DNA from 3 places in the Streptomyces sp. NPDC091282 genome. Region 3 is predicted to be linked to each of the others. Evidence: riboswitches for the same ligand, from Rfam matches in the RefSeq annotation. Region 3 holds a riboswitch; each other region holds the start of a gene.

Region 1 (5,221 bases), on a different contig from region 3:
GTGCACCACCCGCTCCCGCCACTCGGGGTGGTCGTCGAGCAGCTGCCGGTACGCCAGCAGGCCCCGCACGATGTTCTTCGACAGCTCGGTCCTGTCCACCCGGACGATCGTCCGGCGGCCCTCGCCGATCTCCTCCCGCAGCGCCCGCATCCGCTCGTCCACGTCCGGCTCGTGCGACCGCTTGCGCAGGAACTCCGCGTCGGCGCCCAGCCCGTGCACCCCGATCCGGGTCTCACCGGCCGCCGGGATACCCGGGCCCAGCACCGCGTGACAGCAGGCCACGAACGCGTCCGCCCACCGCCGGGTCAGGAACGCCGCGTGGTCCGCGCCCAGGATCCCGCCGAGCAGCTCCGCCGCGATGTCGTCGGGGAGCAGCCGGAAGTAGTCCGGCGGCGCCCACGGGGTGTGCGAGAAATGGCCGATACGCAGGTCCGGGCGCAGCCGGCGCAGCATCCGCGGGGCCAGCGCCAGGTGGTAGTCCTGGATGACGACCACCGCGCCCTGGCCCGCCTCCTGCGCCAGCGCCTCCGCGAACGCCTGGTTGTAGGCCTGGTACGACGCCCACTGGCGCCGGAACTCCGCGTCGAAGACCGGCTCCAACGGGGTCTGGTAGAGCATGTGGTGCACGAACCAGAGCGCCGAGTTCGCGATGCCGTTGTAGGCGTCCGAGAACACGTCCGGGGCGATGTCGAGCATCCTGACCTGCTGCCCGCCGGTGTCCCCGGCCGGCAGCCGGCCGCCCTCGACCCGCCGCGCCGCCTCCCGGTCGCCGTCGCTCAGCGCCGCGCACACCCACACCGCGTCCGCGTCCGGCCCGATCGCCGACAGACCCGAGACCAGGCCGCCGCCGCCCCGTTTGGCGTGCAGCGAACCGTCGTCGCGCATCTCGTACGAAACCGGGCCGCGGTTGGACGCGACCAGCACCTCAGCACCGCCGGTGGAAGACATACGCCTCAACCTAGCCCGGCCCGGAAACGCTCAAACGTGCGGTCACGTCCGACGCGCCGCCGTATACGGCCGTACGTCGAAGTCACGCCACCCGGCGTTCGGCGTACTCGGTGATCTCCGCCATCGGCGGCCGTTCCTCGGTGTCCACGGAGTAGGTGCGCGGCTCGAAGCCGTCCTCGCCCCGTTCGAACTGGGTCAGGGCGGGCCGGATCAGATGGCCGCGGGCCAGCCGCAGCTGGGCGGTGCGGTAGATCGCGGCGGACATCCGGCCGAGGGCCTGGCCGTCCTGGTGGCGGTGCTTGCGCACCCCGACGTCGACCTGCGCCAGGGCGTCCAGGCCGACCAGGTGCAGGGCGTCGACCAGCATGCCCAGCTCCACGCCGTAGCCGACCGGGAACGGGAGCTGTTCGAGGAGCGAGCGGCGGGCCGCGTACTCGCCGCCGAGCGGCTGGACGAACCCGGCCAGCTGCGGCCAGTGCATGTTCAGCAGCGGGCGGGCCATCAGCTCGGTGACCCGGCCGCCCTGCCCTGCCGAGCCGGCCAGCGGGCGGTCGTACATCGCCTTGACCAGGTCCACGTCCGGGTCGGTCAGCAGCGGGCCGACGATCCCGATGACGAAGTCGGAGGAGAACTCCCTCAGGTCGGCGTCGACGAAGCAGACGATGTCCCCGGTGGTGACCAGGAGCGAGCGCCACAGCACCTCGCCCTTGCCGGGGACGGCGGGGATGCGCGGCAGGATCGTGTCGCGGTGCACGACCCGGGCACCGGCCGCCGCGGCCACCGCCGCCGTACGGTCGGTGGAACCGGAGTCGACGACCACGACCTCGTCGACGAGCGGCGCCTGCCGCATCAGGTCGTGGCGGATGATCGCCACGATGTCACCGACGGTCTCCTCCTCGTTGAGCGCGGGCAGCACGACGGAGACGGTCTGACCGGTGCGCTGCTTGGCGGCGAGTATCCGGTGCAGCGGACGTTCGCTCATGGACCAGGAGCGGGTGGCCAGCCAGCGCTCGACTTCTTCCAGCACAGTCAGCGGCTCCTCACTGTCACGATCACACTGCGAGGTGTGACCCATCTCGCGGTTCGGACGACTATCTCAACTGTCCTGGCCTTCGGTTACAGTCTTGAACAACGCCGATGACCATCGCATGTCCTGGGGTCACCGGCCGTTGACAACCGCATACCGCTCATCCAGAGGGGCAGAGGGATACGGCCCGATGAAGCCCCGGCAACCCTCCAGTCGGCTCTCGCTGATCGCTGTCGATCACTCGCGGGGCTCCCGGCTAGGGAAGGTGCCAAATCCGTCTCACGGCGAAATGCGTCGTGAGGAAGATGAGGAGAAAGGGCCTCGCCTCACATGGCTGTGCAGACTGCTGCGACCACCACCGACCCCGCGACCGTCGACCTCGGACCCGCCACCGCGCTGAGCTGCCGCGAGTGCGGTCACCGCGTGCCGCTCGGCCCGGTGTTCGCCTGCGAGGAGTGTTTCGGCCCGCTCGAGATCGCGTACGACTTCTCGGCCTACGACACCGAGGAACTGCGCAAGCGCATCGAAGCGGGTCCCGCGAACATCTGGCGCTACGCGCCGCTGCTGCCCGTCCCCGCGGACGTGGCGACCAAGCCGAACATCAACCCGGGCTGGACCAAGCTCGTCCAGGCCGACAACCTGGCCAGGGAGCTGGGCGTCACCGGCGGCCTGTACGTCAAGGACGACTCCGGCAACCCGACGCACTCCTTCAAGGACCGGGTCGTCGCCCAGGCCGTCGAGGCCGCGCGTGCCTTCGGCTACACCACGCTCTCCTGCTCCTCCACCGGCAACCTCGCCGGCGCGGTCGGTGCCGCCGCCGCGCGGGCCGGCTTCCGCTCCTGCGTGTTCATCCCGCACGACCTGGAGCAGGGCAAGATCGTCATGGCCGCGATCTACGGCGGCGAGCTCGTCGGCATCGAGGGCAACTACGACGACGTGAACCGTTTCTGCTCCGAGCTGATCGGCGACTCGGCCGGTGAGGGCTGGGGCTTCGTCAACGTCAACCTGCGGCCCTACTACGCGGAGGGCTCCAAGACCCTGGCGTACGAGATCTGCGAGCAGCTCGGCTGGCGGATCCCGGACCAGCTGGTCGTGCCGATCGCCTCGGGCTCGCAGCTCACGAAGATCGACAAGGGGCTCCAGGAGCTGATCAAGCTCGGGCTGGTCGAGGACCGGCCGTACAAGATCTTCGGTGCGCAGGCCGAGGGGTGCTCGCCGGTGTCGGTGGCGTACAAGGCGGGCCACGACGTGGTCCGGCCGCAGAAGCCGAACACGATCGCCAAGTCCCTCGCCATCGGCAATCCGGCCGACGGGCCCTATGTCCTGGACATCGCGCGCCGCACCGGCGGTGCGGTGGAGGACGTCACCGACGAGCAGGTCGTCGACGCGATCAAGCTGCTCGCGCGGACCGAGGGAATCTTCGCCGAGACCGCCGGCGGGGTGACCGTCGGCGTCACCAGGAAGCTCATCGAGAATGGGCAGATCGATCCGTCGAAGTCGGTCGTCGTACTGAACACGGGTGACGGACTGAAGACGCTGGACGCCGTGGCGGGGACCGGGCTGACGGCGACCATCCGGCCCACTCTCGATTCGTTCCGTGAAGCCGGGCTCGCCTGAGTCAGCCTTATACATTCCAGCGCGTCGCCCCAACCGGAGGTTCACCCGTGAGCGTCACCGTTCGCATCCCCACCATTCTGCGCACCTACACCGGTGGCCAGGCCGAAGTCAGTGCCGAAGGCGGCACCCTCGGCGAGGTCATCTCCGACCTGGAGAAGAACCACACCGGCATCGCCGGCCGTGTTCTCGACGACGAGGGCAAGCTGCGCCGTTTCGTCAACGTGTACGTCAACGACGACGATGTGCGGTTCGAGCAGGGCCTGGAGACGGCCACCCCGGACGGGGCCGGCGTCTCCATCATTCCGGCGGTGGCCGGCGGCTGACCTGCCGTCCCGCTGACAGGCTGATCGAATGACCGAACATTACCTTCGGTAAGGCCGATCACCGAGTGTTCATCCGATTGCCCCCTCCGTGAGAGAAGCGGAGGGGGCAATTCTGTGTGGTTGAGCGCGGTACAGTTGGGGAACGCGATCCCGATCTCCAGGTCGGGAGCCCTGTATTCGATACCGCGAGGCTGCCAAGAAGTAGCCAAAGTGTGCGGGTTCTACGCGGCTTTTGTGGCTTTTATATGGCCCGACTTGCCCTGAATTCAGCCGAATTCTCACTACATTCCGGACCCTTCCCGTCCAGAATTCTCGTCCGATTGACCTGTTGCAGACGGCAGTTGGGCAGATACATTCAGCCGCGGTCGACGCGTTCCGGCGCACGCCCCCAACCATTGGGGAGTGAGGTCTGACCCGGATCCGCGAAGTGTGGATCTGTGCAAGGGCCAGTAATAGGGGAGTTAGGCATGGCTCAGGGCACCGTCAAGTGGTTCAACGCGGAGAAGGGGTACGGCTTCATCGCGGTCGACGGTGGTGCGGATGTTTTCGTCCACTACAGCGCGATCCAGATGGACGGCTACCGCACCCTGGAGGAAGGTCAGCGGGTCGATTTCGAGATCTCGCAGGGCCAGAAGGGGCCGCAGGCGGACATGGTCCGGCTCGCGACCAGCTGAAGCACGCGCCGACTGACAGCGTCGTTCTTCTTTCTTGTCGGAGGGCTCGTATCCCATGGGGAGTCATGGGTTACGAGCCCTTTGGCATGCTCCGGACATCGAGGTGCCGCGCCCCCGGTCCTGCCGGGGCTCCCGCGCCCGCGCGTGACCCCGCCACCACCCCTGAACGAGCCCCCGCTTCGCGAGGGCGCCTTGCACTCTCGATGGGCGAGTGCTAATCATTGGCGTTAGCACTCTGAAGGTGAGAGTGACAAAAATGGACCGGGTCGGTGAGGCCCGCAGGCCGGGTGGGGCAAAGGACCCACGGGTCGGCGAGCCGTCCGTCGCGGGCGCGGGCGCGGTCCGAAGACTCACCCCCAGTCCTGGAGGGACCACTTCACATGGCCAAGATCATCGCGTTCGACGAGGAGGCGCGGCGCGGCCTTGAGCGCGGTATGAACCAGCTCGCCGACGCCGTCAAGGTCACCCTCGGCCCCAAGGGCCGCAACGTCGTCCTTGAGAAGAAGTGGGGCGCCCCCACGATCACCAACGATGGTGTCTCCATCGCCAAGGAGATCGAGCTGGAGGACCCGTACGAGAAGATCGGCGCCGAGCTGGTCAAGGAAGTCGCCAAGAAGACGGACGACGTCGCC
Region 2 (5,221 bases), on a different contig from region 3:
CGGCCCTGATGATCATCCGGCTGCAGCCGGACAACATCAAGGACAAGCGCGAGCTGGAGTGGTCCCACGAGGGCATCGTGGCCTACTCGAAGATCTGCACCCACGTGGGCTGCCCGATCTCGCTGTACGAGCAGCAGACCCACCACGTGCTCTGCCCGTGCCACCAGTCCACCTTCGACCTCTCCGACGGTGCCCGAGTGATCTTCGGCCCGGCCGGTCACGCCCTGCCGCAGCTGCGCATCGGTGTGAGCGAGGAGGGCTACCTCCAGGCGCTCGGCGACTTCGAGGAGCCCGTCGGTCCTGCATTCTGGGAGCGCGGATGAGCACTACGACGAACGACGAGACCCGCGCACGCGGGAAGGCACCGGCCGGCGAGCGTGTCGCCGACTGGGCCGACGGACGGCTCGGGATCTACTCCCTCGCCAAGTCCAACATGCGCAAGATCTTCCCCGACCACTGGTCGTTCATGCTGGGCGAAGTGTGCATGTACAGCTTCATCATCATCATCCTGACGGGTGTCTATCTGACACTGTTCTTCCACCCGTCGATGAACGAGGTGACGTACCACGGCAGCTATGTCCCGCTCCAGGGGCAGATGATGTCGGAGGCGTTCAACTCGACCCTGCACATCTCCTTCGACGTGCGCGGTGGCCTGCTCATCCGGCAGATCCACCACTGGGCCGCGCTGATCTTCCTCGCGGGCATGTTCGTGCACATGATGCGCGTGTTCTTCACGGGCGCGTTCCGCAAGCCGCGTGAGATCAACTGGATGTTCGGCTTCCTGCTGTTCGTCCTCGGCATGTTCACCGGCTTCACCGGCTACTCGCTCCCGGACGACCTGCTCTCCGGTACCGGCGTCCGCTTCACCGAGGGCGCCATCCTGTCGATGCCGATCGTCGGCACGTACATCTCGTACTTCCTCTTCGGCGGCGAGTTCCCGGGCCACGACTTCGTGGCGCGGTTCTACTCGATCCACATCCTGCTGCTGCCGGGCATCATGCTCGGCCTGATGGTGGGCCACCTGATCCTGGTCTTCTACCACAAGCACACGCAGTTCGCGGGTCCCGGAAAGACCGAGAAGAACGTCGTCGGCATGCCGCTGCTGCCGGTCTACATGGCCAAGGCCGGAGGCTTCTTCTTCCTGGTCTTCGGTGTCATCGCGGCCATCGCGGCGACCACCCAGATCAACCCGGTCTGGGCCATCGGCCCCTACCGTCCGGACCAGGTGTCCACCGGCGCCCAGCCCGACTGGTACATGGGCTTCGCCGAGGGCCTGATCCGTTACATGCCGGGCTGGGAGATCAACTTCTGGGGCCACACGCTGGTCCTGGGCGTCTTCATCCCGCTGGTCCTGTTCGGCCTGGTGCTCGGCGTGATCGCGGTCTACCCGTTCATCGAGTCCTGGGTCACCGGCGACAAGAGCGAGCACCACATCCTGGACCGGCCGCGCAACGCCCCGACCCGTACCGGGTTCGGTGTCGCCTGGGTGACCGTGTACATGATCGGCCTGATCGGTGGTGGCAACGACCTCATCGCCACCCACTTCCACCTGTCGATCAACGACGTGACCTGGTTCGTCCGGATCTTCTTCTTCGCCGGACCGGTGATCGCGTTCATCGCCACCAAGCGGATCTGCCTCGGCCTGCAGCGCCGGGACCGCGAGAAGGTGCTGCACGGTCGCGAGACCGGCATCATCAAGCGGCTGCCGCACGGTGAGTTCATCGAGGTGCACGAGCCGCTCAGCCAGGAGCAGCTGCACACCCTCACGGCCCACCACCAGTACGAGCCGGCCGAGATCGGCGCGGGGGTCGACGAGAACGGTGTCGAGCGGAAGATCAAGGGGTCCGAGAAGCTCCGCGCCAAGCTGAGCAACGCCTACTACGGCGAGGACAACCAGATCCCGAAGCCCACCGTCGAGGAGTACAAGGAGATCACGAGCGGCCACGGCCACCACTGATCGACCGCGTCGCCACACGACGGCCGAAGGGCCCCCGTCCGGGGTACGGACGGGGGCCCTTCGCCGTGTCCGGAGCTGGATAGGGTAGGCCCCGAGAACCCTTTTCCCCGGACGACGATCAGGAGCGGCTTCATGAGCGCTGTGACCCCCGCTGGAGGCGACACCGCGGCGGGCCGTTCCTGGCCCGAGGTGCTGAACGCGCTGCTCTACGGCCAGGACCAGAGCGCGGACGCGACGGCCTGGGCGATGGACCAGATCATGCGCGGCCAGGCGACCGACGCCCAGATCGCCGGCTTCGTCGTCGCCCTGCGCGCCAAGGGCGAGACCGTCGACGAGATCAACGGCCTGGTCCGCACGATGTACGCGCACGCCAACGTCATCGAGGTGCCGGGACGCACGGTCGACATCGTCGGCACCGGCGGCGACGGCGCCAAGACGGTGAACATCTCCACGATGTCGGCGCTGGTGGTGGCCGGCACCGGGGCGAAGGTCGTCAAGCACGGCAACCGGGCCGCGTCCTCCGCGTCCGGCGCCTCGGACGTGCTGGAGAAGCTCGGCGTCAACCTCGACCTGACCCCGCGGCGGGTCGCCGAGGTCGCCGAGGAGGCCGGCATCACCTTCTGCTTCGCGGTCAAGTTCCACCCGGCGCTGCGGTACGCCGGCGCGGCCCGCGGCCAGCTGGGCATCCGCACGGTCTTCAACATCCTCGGCCCGCTGACCAACCCCGCGCAGGTGCGGGCCCAGGCGGTCGGCGTCGCGGACCCGCGCATGGCGCCGGTCGTCGCGGGCGTCTTCGCCGAACGCGGCAACTCCTCGCTGGTCTTCCGCGGCGACGACGGCCTCGACGAGCTGACGACCACCGCCACCTCCCGGGTCTGGATCGTCCGCGACGGCACCGTCACCGAGGAGAGCTTCGACCCGAGGGACGTCGGCATCGGCCTGGTCCCGGTCGAGGCGCTGCGGGGCGGCGACCCGTCGTACAACGCGGAGGTCGCCCGCCGGCTCCTGGACGGCGAGTCGGGCCCGGTCCGCGACGCGGTCCTGCTGAACTCGGCCGCGGCGCTGGTCGCCCTGGACCCGGGCACCGGGACGCTGGCCGGGCAGATCCGCGCCGGCATGGACAGGGCCGCGGAGTCGGTCGACTCGGGTGCGGCCAAGCGGGTGCTGGAGCGCTGGGCGGCGGCGACCCACCGGTAGCACCCGGCCGGCCGGAGACCACACGCCGGCGCCGCCGCTTCCGTCCCGTCATCCGGACAGAAGTTGCGCGCCGGCGATCATCTCCTCTACTTTTCCCTTCAGGTCATGAGTGACAGTCAAGAGGCCCCGGCCGACTGTCCGGCAACCCTCCGTCCGTGGCGGGGTGCCCCGGGTGAAGACCAGGCCGTGGGCAGCGAGGTCCGCGGCAAGCGCGGATCCCTCTGACACCAGGGATCCTGGTCATCGAGGGAGTCTCCCGTGAGCAAGCGAATGCGCTAGGGCGCCGAGCCCCCCTTCCGCGCACCTTCCCGCACCCCTTTTCGCCTTCTTCTTTCCTCTCACGGGAGTTCCGCCATGTCCGTCTCCACCGCTGTCTCCGCCCAGTCGGTTTGTGCCCCGCTGCCCGTTCTGGGGCGTGATGTCACCGTCCCGCTCGTCACCGGCGGCGAAGTCGCCTACGCCGCCCTCGACTACGCGGCCAGCGCCCCCGCGCTCCAGCGGGTCTGGGACGACGTGGCCGCGTACGCGCCCTACTACGGCAGCGTCCACCGCGGCGCCGGCTACCTCTCCCAGCTCTCCACGGACCTCTTCGAGAACGCCCGCAGGACCGTCGCGGAGTTCCTCGGCTGCCGCCCCGACGACCAGCTGGTCTTCACCCGTTCGACCACGGACTCCCTGAACCTCCTGGCCCGCGCCCTGCCCGCCGGCTGCCAGGTCTTCGTCTTCGAGACCGAGCACCACGCGAGCCTGCTGCCCTGGCAGGACGCCCGGGTCAGCTACCTCGACGCCCCGCGCACCCCGGGCCAGGCCGTCCGGACCCTGGAGCGCGCCCTCGCCGAGCGTGACCCGCACGGCCCGGCCCTGGTCTGCGTCACCGGCGCCTCGAACGTCACCGGTGAGCTGTGGCCGGTACGGGAGCTGGCGGCCGTCGCGCACGCGCACGGGGCCAGGATCGTGCTGGACGCGGCCCAGCTGGCGCCGCACCACCCGGTGAGCGTCCGCGACCTGGACGTCGACTGGATCGCCTTCTCCGGCCACAAGCTGTACGCGCCGTTCGGCTCCGGCGTCCTGGCCGGCCGCGCCGACTGGCTGCGGGCGGCCGAGCCGTACCTCGCGGGCGGCGGCGCCAGCCGCAGGGTGACCCGGCGCGAGGACGGGGGAGTGGCCGTGGAGTGGCACGACAGCGCCGCCCGTCACGAGGCGGGCTCCCCGAACGTCATCGGGGCCTATGCGATCGCCGCGGCCTGCAAGGCGCTCACCGAGGCGGGCTTCGAGACGCTGGTGGCCCGCGAGCGGCACCTGATCGCCAAGGTCCGCGAGGGCCTCGCCGAGGTCCCCGAGGTCCGCGTCCTGTCCCTCTTCGGCGACGACGCCCCGCGCGTGGGCGTGCTCTCCTTCGTCGTCGAGGGCTGGAACAGCTCCCACTTCGCCGCGGCCCTCTCCGCCGAGTACGGCATCGGCGTCCGCGACGGCCTCTTCTGCGCCCACCCGCTGGTGCGGACCCTGCTGGGCTCCGACCCCGGAACCCAGGGCGAGTGCGGGGCGCCGGAGGCGGCGCCGGGCGAGAAGTCCCTGAACGCGATCCGGGTCAGCTTCGGCGCGGGCACGCCCGACGAGCACGTGGAGCGCTTCGTCACGGCGGTCCGTGAACTGGTCGCCGACGGCGCGAAGTGGTCGTACCGCACAGAGGACGGCCGCTGCGTCCCGGCGGTCTGATCAGCGCCCCCTCGGGGGCGCGGGGAACTGCGCGACAAGCCCCCACCGGCCCGCAGGGTGGTCCACCGCGGGTGTGCCGTGGCCTCTCGCGCGCTTCCTCCCCCAGCCTTCGGCCGGGGGCGCCCCCAGCGCCCTGACGGGGCCTAGGACCTGTCTGACAATTCCCGTCTGCCGCGCGACGCCATGCACGCACTCTCGCCGCACCGGGCGCAGACCCGAGTACGTCCAGTACGAGGGTCTGCGCCCGGCACGCCGAGAGCACGCACCTGACGCCGCGCGGCCGCCCTCCGGGCGACGACGGGAATTGTCAGACAGGCCCTAGCTGTCCAGGCCGATCGCGAACGCGGCCTC
Region 3 (5,221 bases):
CTCACGGGGGCGGGCGGCCGGGTCGCGCCAGGACGCGGGGTGCCAGCCGGTGCCGTCCAGGGCGACGGCGAGGTGCAGGGGGGAAGCGGGAGATGAGGACACGGTGGTGCCTTCCTGAAGGTCCGTACGAGGGCGCGCCTGGGCGGAGAGGGGGCGCGGCGGGGACAACCGGTCAGGAACAACAGAGCGCGCCGGCCACGCGCGCCAGGTCGATGTGCGGCCGGGAGACCAGGACGGTACGGCGGCTGGGGCTGAGCACACGCGTCATGTCCCGCACCTCCCGGCCTGCTCCGCGTACATCTCGTCACGACGCACAACAGCGGGGCCGCGGTGGTTGTTCCCGGGCCGGTCAGGAGTTGTCGAGCGGCAGTCCGGGCGGGTTGACCTCGGACGTGGCGACGGCCTCGTTGGACAGGTTGTAGGCCTTCAGCCACTGTGCGTACTGGCCGTTGTCGATCAGGTGGTTGATGGCGTCGGCGAGCGGCTTGGCGAGGCCGCTGTCCTTCTTCGCGGTGGCCGCGATCAGGCCCTGGAGGCCGGCGCCCGCGCCGGAGTAGGTGCCGGCGGTGCGGGTGGCGTTGGGCGTGTTCGCGGTCTGTCTGTTGTGGTAGGCGATGCCGGGGTTGGGGCCGAGGTAGGCGTCGATCTTGCCGCCGGCGAGGGCCAGGTAGACGCTGTTGCCGTCCTGGTAGTACTTGACCGTCAGCTTCTTGCCCTCCTTGGCCAGCTTGGCCTTCCACTCCAGGAGGATCTTCTCCTGGTTGGTGCCGGCGCTGACGGCGACGGTCCGGCCGGCGAGGTTCCGGTAGTTCCCGTCGAAGTTCCAGGTGCTCTTCTTGGGGACGGTGAAGGCGAGGTTGTCCTGCCGGTAGGAGGCGAACTCGTACTTCTTCTTGCGTTCCTCGGTGTCGGTGATGTTGGAGAGGGCCACGTCGACCTTGCCGCTGTCGATGCCGACGAACATGTTCTCCCAGGTGAAGTTCTTCACCTCGGGGGTGAGGCCGAACACCGCGGCGACCAGGCGGCCGAGGTCGGGTTCGGAGCCGGTGAGGGTCTTCTGGTCGGAGCCCACGTAGGCGAGCGGCGGGAATCCGGCGGGCAGGGCGCCCTCGCCGATGACGAGCCTGCCGCTCTTGCGGAGGGCGGCGGGCAGTTCGGCGCTGATGGACTCGACCTCGGAGACCTTGATGGTCGTCTGCTGCGCGGCGCCGTTGGAGACCCGTCCGATGACGACCTCGCCGCTCTTGGCGGCGCCGGTCGTGGTGGCGGCGTCGCTGTCGCCCCCGCAGGCGGCGAGCCCGGTGGCGAGGGTCGCGACGGCGGTCGCCGTGGTGAGGCCGCGGATCAGGCTGCGTCGGGTGAGGAGCGTGGGCATGGCTGTCCTTCGGGTGCGAGCGAAAAGCGGTGGGCGGGTGGTGAAAGGGGGCTGGTTCAGAGGACCTTGCGCAGGAAGTCACGGGTCCGTTCGTGCCGCGGACGGTCGAGGACCTCGGCGGGCGGGCCCTGTTCGACGATCTTTCCGCCGTCGATGAAGACGATCCGGTCGGCGACCTCGCGGGCGAAGCCGATCTCGTGGGTGACGATCACGAGGGTGGTGCCGCCCGAGGCCAGGTCCTTGATGACCGCGAGGACCTCGCCGACCAGTTCGGGGTCGAGCGCGGAGGTCGGCTCGTCGAACAGGATGATCCCGGGGCGCAGCGCGAGGGCGCGGGCGATGGCGACGCGCTGCTGCTGGCCGCCCGAGAGCTGGCGCGGATAGGCGCCGACGCGTTCGCCGAGGCCGACCCGTCCGAGGAGTTCCTTGGCCAGCTGCCGGGCCTCCTGCCGGGTCAGCTTCCCGGTGGCGACGGGGGCGGCGGCGACGTTGTCGAGGACCGTCAGGTGCGGGAACAGGTTGAAGTTCTGGAAGACGAAGCCGATCCGGCTGCGCTGGGCCAGGATGGCGCGTTCACTCAGCTCCTTGAGGCCGTCGCCGTGGCGCTTGACGCCGATCAGTTCGCCGCCGACGCTGACGTGCCCGGACTCGGGCTTCTCCAGGTGGTTGACGACCCGCAGCAGCGTGGACTTGCCGGAGCCGGAAGGGCCGATGACGACGGTGACCTCGCCGGGGCGCACGGTCAGGTCGATGCCGTCGAGGACGCGGTGGGCGCCGTAGGACTTGTGGACGTCGTGGATCTCCAGTGCGGCAGGCGTGACGTCCTGGAGCTGGGCCGTGTCCGGTGCGGTGGTCATACGGCGGCCTCCCGGCGTATCCGTTCGCGCAGGCCGTCCAGGCCGGTGCGCAGTCTCTGCAGGGGGGTCGGGGGAAGGGTGCGGGTGGCGCCGCGGGCGAAGTACCGCTCGACGTAGTACTGGAGGACGGAGACCGCGCTGGTCAGGATCAGGTACCAGACGGTGGCGACGAGCAGCAGCGGCACGATGTCGCCGGGGTAGGTGGCGCCCATGGACTGCACCGATCCGAAGAGGTCGAGCAGCGAGACGTAGAACACCAGGGACGTGCTCTTGATCAGGCCGATGAGCTGGTTGACGTAGTTCGGCACGATGGAGCGCAGGGCCTGCGGGAGGACGATCCGGGAGAACTGGTAGCCCTTGGGCAGGCCGAGCGCGGCGGCCGCCTCGTGCTGGCCCTGGTCGACGGAGAGGATGCCGCCGCGCACCACCTCGGACGCGTAGGCCGCCTCGTTGAGGCTGAGGCCGATCACGGCGATGGCCAGGTCGGTGGCGAGCTTCGACTCGTCGAAGCTGACGAAGGCCGGGCCGAAGGGCACGCCCAGGCTGAGCGTCTGGTAGAGCGCGGAGAAGTTGTAGAGGAAGATCAGCAGCACGATCAGCGGGATCGAGCGGAACAGCCAGGTGTACGTCCAGCTCACCGCCCGCAGCACCGGACTCCCCGAGAGCCGCGCGAGCGCCAGGACGACACCGCCGAGCAGGCCCAGGACGGCGCTGAGCGCGGCGACTTCGAGGGTGACGACGAGCCCGTCGAGGATGGTGGGCCGCAGGAACCAGTAGCGGAAGCGGTCCCACTGGTAGAAGGGGTTGGTGGCGAGTCCGTGGGCGAACTGCGCCACGAGCACCAGGACGACGGCGGTGGCGATCCACCGGCCGGGACGGCGCAGCGGCCGGACTCGCTCGCTGCGGACGGTTCTTGACGGTGTGTCGGTGGGCGGTGGCGCCTCGGCTACGGACAGGACGCCTGGGGGTTCACTCATGGCGGGCTCCGGCGGAGTCGGACGTCCCGGACCACGACGGCCGGGACCGCGGCACCGGACCGCGTCAGGGGACACGGCACCGGTGCGCGGGGGCGCGCGGGACACGGGACGGGGCGGACGGCTGCGCACCGGGACGGCCGGTGCGTCGTGGCGGTCGCGGGGACGCGAGGCCGCGCGAGCGGTGCTGCGGGCGGGGCGGAGGGGTCGGGTCAGACCCGACAGCGGGCGACGCCCGGCGCGGTACACGCGGTACACAGCGCGCTGCTGACACGGAGCAGGTCGACGGCGCGGTCGGCGACCAGCGGGCTCGGACACGGCTGTACGCAGCCCTGGGCCCGGCCATGGGCCGACCTCGAAGCTGCGTACATGTCCGTCACCTGTCGCTGTCGTGGCGGCCCCTGGGGGCCTCGCGCTTACCGAACGTCGTCATCCGGTCCGGTCGTCACCTGGGGCACCCCACCGCGGTGCGAGGGTTGCCGGTCAGCAAGCCAGGGCTCGATGCTGACGCTCTTGACCGTTCTGTGCCGCAAGTAAGTCAGTCGGCCGAAAAAATGTCAACGCCTGTCCGACAGGCGAAATGACGAGGACCGCTTCTACCTGCGCGAAGTGCCGGAGACGTCCGCCGCGTGCCCCGCCCAGTCCAGGATCTGGACGGCCGCGCCGGCGGCCTCCAGGCCCTGGCAACGGCCGTGGTGGCGGCGGGCGATGCCGTCGAGGTCGAGGTGGGGGCCGAAGGCCGGGTGCGCGGCCAGCCGGCGGGCATAGGCCCACAGCGCGGGGTGGCCGGCGACGGCGTGCACGGCGGCGGCGTCCAGGTGGTTGCGGTGCACGGTGTCGAGTTGCACCAGGGCCACCCACAACTCGACGTCGGCTGCCGTGAGTTCTTGGCCGACCAGGAACTCCGCGCCGGTCAGCCGGCGCTCCAGTGCGCCCAGGGCGGCGAGCAGGGTCTCCAGCGCCGCCGGGTCGCCGCCCTCCCGGCCGGCGTCCTGCGCCGCCCGCCCGATGTCCTCGGCGCACAGCCGCTCGGCCTCCTCGATCGCGGTCTCGGCACCGCACGGGTACAGCCGGACCGCGCCGTCACCGAAGTGGCGGTCCAGGTCGCGCAGGATGTCCCGGCTGTGGGTCGACACGATCCGGCCGGACCAGTCGTCGCTGAGCACCGGCGCGAGGGCCGGTCCCGAGTAGCGGTGGGCGCTCGCCTCGTACAGCGGGCGCAGCGCGGTGTGGCCGCCGTCGGGACCGTCCGGGACGGCGGGCAGGAAGGTGACGGGACAACAGTCGTCCAGGGCGAGGAGGCTGTGGCCGACGGCGATGCGGAGGCCGTCGGGACAGGCGGTGGCCAGGTGCAGCCGGTAGCGGCGGGGCACGGCGTAGTGCCCGCTGCGCGCGTCCCGGCCGATGCGGCCGCGGAAGACGGGGCCGGAGCGGGCGGCGGGCAGGGCGGCGAACGGAGTGATGGACATGCGTCTCCCCGGGGGTAGGGGCGCGCGGGCGTCCGCGCGGCGGAGGCGTTCGTCGGTGGGCGGGCGCCCGGCGGGTGCGGCCGGTGGCGGGCGTCCGGTCCTGCGGGGGCCGTGGGGCGGTGGCCGGCGGCGGGTGGTCAGCCGGTGCGGCTGATGGCGCTGCACACGCGCTGCAGGTCGATGTGCAGCCGCGAGGTGAGCAGCGGGACGGGGCAGGGCCTACGGCTCTCTCGGCGCTGTCTGCCGGTGGCCGTGCGCTGCGGACCCATCGTTCCCTACCTTTTCACTAGGATTCCCCTTGGAGTGTCGATCGGCCTCCGCGTGCCGTCAAGGGGGCGTCCACGCCTGGGACACCCGGTCCCGGTTTGCCCTCGGGCGGCGGCTGCTGTCCGCTGGAGACGCGGGCCGAGTGACAGGAGCCGGATGCGATGAGCGAGCCCCCGGGTCCCGGGCCGGTACCGGGTGCCGTGCCCGAGACCTTCGTGTTCGCCTGCGGGCGCTGCGGTGAGGTCTGGGAGGCGGTCTTCCAGGCGGTGTTCTTCACCG

What was found. Region 3 has a riboswitch for S-adenosylmethionine ahead of ACIQOE_RS09390 (amino acid ABC transporter permease). Riboswitches for the same ligand answer to the same signal wherever they lie in the genome.
Region 1: it holds a riboswitch for S-adenosylmethionine, as region 3 does, so the genes downstream of both, thrC (threonine synthase) here and ACIQOE_RS09390 (amino acid ABC transporter permease) in region 3, are expected to answer to the same signal.
Region 2: it holds a riboswitch for S-adenosylmethionine, as region 3 does, so the genes downstream of both, ACIQOE_RS01960 (aminotransferase class V-fold PLP-dependent enzyme) here and ACIQOE_RS09390 (amino acid ABC transporter permease) in region 3, are expected to answer to the same signal.

Annotation. Positions count from the first base shown of each region.
Region 1 covers NZ_JBIVUX010000006.1:43,547-48,767, forward strand. The annotation lists gene ACIQOE_RS27335 (trehalose-6-phosphate synthase) at 1-948, opposite strand, end outside; gene ACIQOE_RS27340 (glucosyl-3-phosphoglycerate synthase) at 1,031-1,975, opposite strand; SAM riboswitch class I at 2,133-2,287, shown strand; gene thrC (threonine synthase) at 2,306-3,592, shown strand; gene ACIQOE_RS27350 (MoaD/ThiS family protein) at 3,640-3,915, shown strand; gene ACIQOE_RS27355 (cold-shock protein) at 4,383-4,589, shown strand; gene groL (chaperonin GroEL) at 4,970-5,221, shown strand, end outside.
Region 2 covers NZ_JBIVUX010000001.1:416,143-421,363, reverse strand. The annotation lists gene ACIQOE_RS01975 (Rieske 2Fe-2S domain-containing protein) at 1-323, shown strand, start outside; gene ACIQOE_RS01970 (ubiquinol-cytochrome c reductase cytochrome b subunit) at 320-1,957, shown strand; gene trpD (anthranilate phosphoribosyltransferase) at 2,090-3,154, shown strand; SAM riboswitch class IV at 3,256-3,372, shown strand; gene ACIQOE_RS01960 (aminotransferase class V-fold PLP-dependent enzyme) at 3,509-4,870, shown strand; gene ACIQOE_RS01955 (Lrp/AsnC family transcriptional regulator) at 5,189-5,221, opposite strand, start outside.
Region 3 covers NZ_JBIVUX010000002.1:509,631-514,851, forward strand. The annotation lists gene ACIQOE_RS09370 (LLM class flavin-dependent oxidoreductase) at 1-102, opposite strand, end outside; gene ACIQOE_RS09375 (putative leader peptide) at 173-268, opposite strand; gene ACIQOE_RS09380 (transporter substrate-binding domain-containing protein) at 350-1,375, opposite strand; gene ACIQOE_RS09385 (amino acid ABC transporter ATP-binding protein) at 1,432-2,232, opposite strand; gene ACIQOE_RS09390 (amino acid ABC transporter permease) at 2,229-3,209, opposite strand; SAM riboswitch class IV at 3,614-3,725, opposite strand; gene ACIQOE_RS09395 (glutathione S-transferase C-terminal domain-containing protein) at 3,803-4,675, opposite strand; gene ACIQOE_RS09400 (putative leader peptide) at 4,813-4,944, opposite strand; gene ACIQOE_RS09405 (hypothetical protein) at 5,104-5,221, shown strand, end outside.